DNA from 2 places in the Allobosea sp. 2KB_26 genome. Region 2 is predicted to be linked to the other one. Evidence: predicted binding sites of a transcription regulator. Region 2 holds the regulator's gene; the other holds the start of a gene.
The links. Region 2 encodes LexA, which represses DNA repair genes until DNA is damaged. Its sites were predicted from a motif close to TGTTCNNNNTGTGTTCNG; they were not measured.
Positions count from the first base shown of each region.

Region 1: AB4099_RS28805 (DUF763 domain-containing protein) is a predicted target of LexA. The motif match lies at 1,107-1,124, and genes of this name have one in related genera.

Region 1 covers NZ_JBFRHE010000016.1:62,092-64,489, reverse strand. Annotated here, with positions in the region: gene AB4099_RS28805 (DUF763 domain-containing protein) at 1-1,095, opposite strand, end outside; gene AB4099_RS28800 (serine hydrolase) at 1,243-2,163, opposite strand; gene AB4099_RS28795 (ABC transporter permease) at 2,204-2,398, opposite strand, start outside.
Region 2 covers NZ_JBFRHE010000012.1:85,549-87,946, reverse strand. Annotated here, with positions in the region: gene AB4099_RS25915 (ComEC/Rec2 family competence protein) at 1-548, shown strand, start outside; gene lexA (transcriptional repressor LexA) at 542-1,246, opposite strand; gene AB4099_RS25905 (molybdopterin molybdotransferase MoeA) at 1,328-2,398, opposite strand, start outside.

The DNA.
Region 1 (2,398 bases), on a different contig from region 2:
AGCGAGCTTGTCGTCCTGACCGAGCTTCGCCCGATCGATGGCGGATTTCAGCACCGCGATCGTCTGGTCGTAGACCGTGGTGGGCACGGCGAAGGGCTGTCTGTCCTTGCCGCCATGGGCGAGAGAGAAGCGCGCAGGATCGGCGAACCGGCACGGCGCGCCATGGATCACTTCCGCCACCATCGCGAGCGAACGGACCGTGCGGGCGCCGACGCCGGGCACGAGCAGCAATTCCGAGAAATCGGCGGGAGCGCTGTCAGCGGCTGCGGCGAGCGCGCCATGGAGCCGTCGCGCGATAACGTCCTTGGGTCGGACCTCGTGATGAGCCGGCATGACGAGATGAGGCAGGGAAAGCTGCGCCGGCGACAGGACCGGCGGCGCCCGGTCGCGCTCCAGCGCCGCAAATTCCCTCACGATCCCCGACGGTCCGATGTCGCGCAGCAGATCGATCTGGCCGTTGCGGGAGAGGGCAGCGCGCCTGTCGGTCAGGTTGATGATGCTGCCCTGGTTCTTGCCATCGATGGCGGCATGGGGCGCCTCGACGAAACTGCCCAGCCCTTCAGACTGCCAGTGATAGCGCCGGGCAAGGCCGCCATCGCCATTCATGCCCTGCTGCACCACGACCCAATGGCCGTCATTCCCAACGAAGAAGCCATGGAGATAGAGGTCGAAGCCGTCCTGCACGGCCGCGCTGTCGACCTTGGCGACCAGCCGGCTCGCAGTAGCGAGCGCCTTGCCGTCGAACCCGACCCTTGCGCCAATCTGTTCGAGCTCGGTTGGAGTCTGGCGCGAATGGCTGCCCCGCCCGCCGCAGACATGCAGGCCCAGCTCGCCCGATAGCGGTGTCAGCCCGCGCTTGAGCGCTCCGATCACGCTCGTGGTGATGCCCGACGAGTGCCAGTCCATTCCCATCACCGCCCCGAAGGACTGGAACCAGAATGGATGCGCCAACCGCCGGAGCAACTCGTCGCGGCCATAATGATGGATGATCGCCGCGCAGATGACCGCGCCCAGCTGCGTCATGCGCCGGCCGAGCCAGGCGGGCACGCGGCCATGGTGGAGCGGAAGGTCGGCGCTGCCGGATCGCCGGGTCATGGCGAAGTCTCGCGAACGAAAGAGGAACGATTGATATAGCCCGGTCCTTTCCCGCCTTCTACAGAAATCGATCCTCGTCGAGGCGGCTGGTCCTGTTTTTCCCGTGCGTACGACCGCCGGACGTCCCCGTGCTCGACAAAATTCCGCTCAAATTCTGGCTATCTCGGCTGCAACCAACTTACCAATCCCCGGCAGGAAGCCGTCATCCTCTGCGATGGCTTCGCCCTGGGTGAAGACGGTCAGGATGAAGTCCTCGCCGCCAGGCAGGATCGCCCGGATCGTGTCGTGACGGCGAAATTCGGCGCGTGCATCGCCCAGCCAGCGGGTCCGTCCGGCCTTGGACCAGATCCGCGAACCGTCCGGCAGGCCGCCGCCGAGATATCCGAGCAGTTGATAGGCGCCGCGGCTTCGGTCCGGACTCGCCTGGTCGCGAATGAGGTGGTCGCGCACCCGCTTCAGGCGAGCTTCCGGCAACAGCGAGGATCCATAGAAGATCTCTGACATCAGACGCGCCATTGCGATCGGGGTCAGGCGGTTGTGGCCGATGGGAGAGAGATCGAGCCCGATCTTCTCGCGGCCGTAGCGCAAATCATCCATCAGCTTCTGGTCGAGATTGATGTCGATCAGCTCGGGCCAACCCAAACCGGCGAAGAAGCGGTTGATCTCCTGGCGGCGCTCGCACCAATCGGCCAGGGCCTCCCCCTTCAGTAATGTGTCGCCGGTCGTGCCGGTGAGCAGGTCGATGATGTAGTTCGTTGCCGAATTGGACGACCAGAGGATCATGTCGCGCATCGCGCGGTCGAGTTCCCCGTGTTCGGTCAGCCGTCCCTCGGCGAGGGCCGCCTGTGCCGCGACGAGGTGAAAGACCTTGACCAGAGAACATGGATAGCTCCGCCAGTTGGCATGGCGGGCAGTTCCAATCGGGCGCTCGCCAACAGGTTGCGGGCGCAGCAGAACATAGGCGAACTGGTCCAGCGGGACACCCCGGCCGGAATAGATCGACGACGCATGCGCCTCGATGGCGCGGCCGATCCGCTGCAGGTCTGTATCGTCGCGAAAAAAGCTCATGATGTCCTCATGGCGCAGGCATCGGCCGTGCAGGAAAAGGTCAGCCCTTCGGGCGCAAGGCGGTGTCGAGCCCCTCGCCGATCAGGGCGAAGGTCACACCGGTATAGATGATGGCGAGACCCGGGCAGGTCGCGATCCACCAGGCGTCGAACAGGAACTCGCGGCCATCCGAGATCATCAGGCCCCATTCCGGCGTTGGCGGCTGGATGCCGAGGCCGAGGAAGCTGAGCGAGGT
Region 2 (2,398 bases):
TCGCGGGACTGGTCGTGGCAGCCAAGCCGGAGAGGCCCGATATCCTGATCGAACGTGATGGCTCCGGCATCCTGGTCCGCGGGGGTGATGACCGCATGATCCTGGCCGGTCAACCGAGCCGCTTCGTGCTGCAACAATGGCTGAACGCAGATGGCGATAATCGCCGGCCTGACGACAACAGCCTGCGGGAAGGCGCAGCCTGCGACACTCTGGGTTGTGTCGTCCGCAGCAAGGATGGACGAAGCATTGCCTTTGCTCGGGATCGCCTGGCCATCGTCGAGGACTGCAGGCGCGCTGACCTCGTCATCACGCCGATTCCCTGGACCAGTCCTTGCGCTGCACGGCTGATCGACCGCCTGGCATTGTCGCGCGATGGTGCAACGGCCCTTGTCAGCCACAAGGGCGGCTGGCGCACGCATTTATCCGAGCAGGGTGGCGTTGATCGCCCCTGGAGCCGCAAGCGGGCGCGGTCTGTCACTACGCCGCCGGAATCATCGTCAACGGCCCCGCTGCCCGTGGCCGCTGAAGACCACGATCGGCTTCAGTAGCGCCGCATCAGGTTGACCAGGCGGCCTTGAATTTTGACGCGGTCCGGTCCCAGCACTCTTGTTTCATAAGCGGGATTGGCGGCTTCCAGAGCGATCGAGGAGCCGCGCTTGCGCAGCCGCTTCAGCGTCGCTTCCTCGTCATCGATCAGGGCCACGATGATATCGCCGGTATTGGCCGTGTCCTGCCGTTTGATCACGACCGTATCACCGTCGAGGATGCCGGCTTCCACCATCGAGTCGCCGCGCACCTCGAGAGCAAAATGTTCACCGGGGCCAAGCATATCGGCAGGCAGCGCTACGCTATGGCTGCGGCTCTGGATCGCGGAAATCGGTGTACCGGCGGCAATCCGCCCCATGACCGGAATCGCGACCGTGGAGCGCACGTCCTCTTCCGGGGGCGGTGCGATCGGCCGGACCTTGCCAAGGCCACCCTGGACGACGGAGGGGCTGAACCGTCCGCGCGTCGCCTGAGGGCCGCCAGCCCCTTCAGGCAGCTTTATGATCTCGAGCGCCCGGGCCCGATTGGGCAGGCGGCGAATGAAACCGCGCTCCTCCAGCGCCATGATCAGGCGATGGATACCGGACTTGGAGCGCAGATCGAGCGCGTCCTTCATCTCGTCGAAGGAGGGGGGCACCCCAGTCTCGCGCAGGCGTTCCTGGATGAAACGAAGCAGTTCGAACTGTTTGCGTGTCAGCATGGTCCCCGCCAGCGCTCTTCGTACGGAATCGAAACAAAGCACGAACACCATACAGGTTCGCGTTGTGTTCCGCAAGCACGCTCAGCGTAGGCGGATGATCCGGCAGTTGTCGCCTTTGTTTGCCGGCGCAGCAAATGATTCGCGGATCAGTAGCGCGTCGGCGCGGGCCAGACTGGCCAGCATCGAGGAATCCTGCTTGGTGAAGGGCGTTGCCAGCCATCCCTCCGGGGTGAGAATCAGTTCCGACCTCATGTAGTCCCGCCGCTCATCATTTGCCGGCAAATCTCTTCCGACGATAGCAGGCTCACTCAGATCGCGCTCCGGTTCCGGTACGCCGAGGAGGGCCCTGAGCAGCGGCACGACGAAGAGATGCCCGCAGACGATGGACGAGACGGGGTTTCCGGGCAGGCCGAGCGCGACCATACGGCCGAGGCGACCCATCATCATCGGCTTGCCCGGCCGCATGGCGATTTTCCAGAAACCGAGCGCCATGCCTTGCCCGATCAACGCTGCCTGGACGAGATCGTGCTCACCTACCGAGGCTCCTCCCAGGGTGATCAGCACATCGGCATCGGTCTTCCGTGCCTGACCAATCTTGTCGGCGAGGTCGGCATGATCATCGCGGGCGATCCCGAGATCGAGCGCTGTGCCGCCGGCCTGCTCAACCAGCGCGGCGAGTGCAAAGCTGTTGGACGCGACGATCTGGTCGGGTCCGACCGGCTCGCCCGGCTGGACCAGTTCGTCGCCGGTCGCGAGGATCGCGACCAGTGGCTTGCGACGCACAGCGAGTGTGGGGTGGCCCATGGCTGCCGCGAGGCCGAGGCTCGCACTGTCGAGTCGGCTGCCGGCGAGAAGCAACACCTCGCCCTCGGAGAAGTCCAATCCTGCCTGACGAACGAACTTGCCGCGCTCGGCACTTTCGCGCACGCGGATCGTCGAGCTGCCGACGCCGTCGGCATTCTCCTGAATCAGGATGGTATCGGCGCCCTCAGGCATCGGAGCGCCCGTGAAGATGCGAACAGCCTCATTCGAGCGGACCATCCCTGAGAAGGAGCGACCGGCAGCCGATTCGCCGATGACCCGCAATTCATTTGCCGGCGCAATGTCGTCTGCGCGAACGGCGTATCCGTCCATTGCGGAATGGGCGAAGGG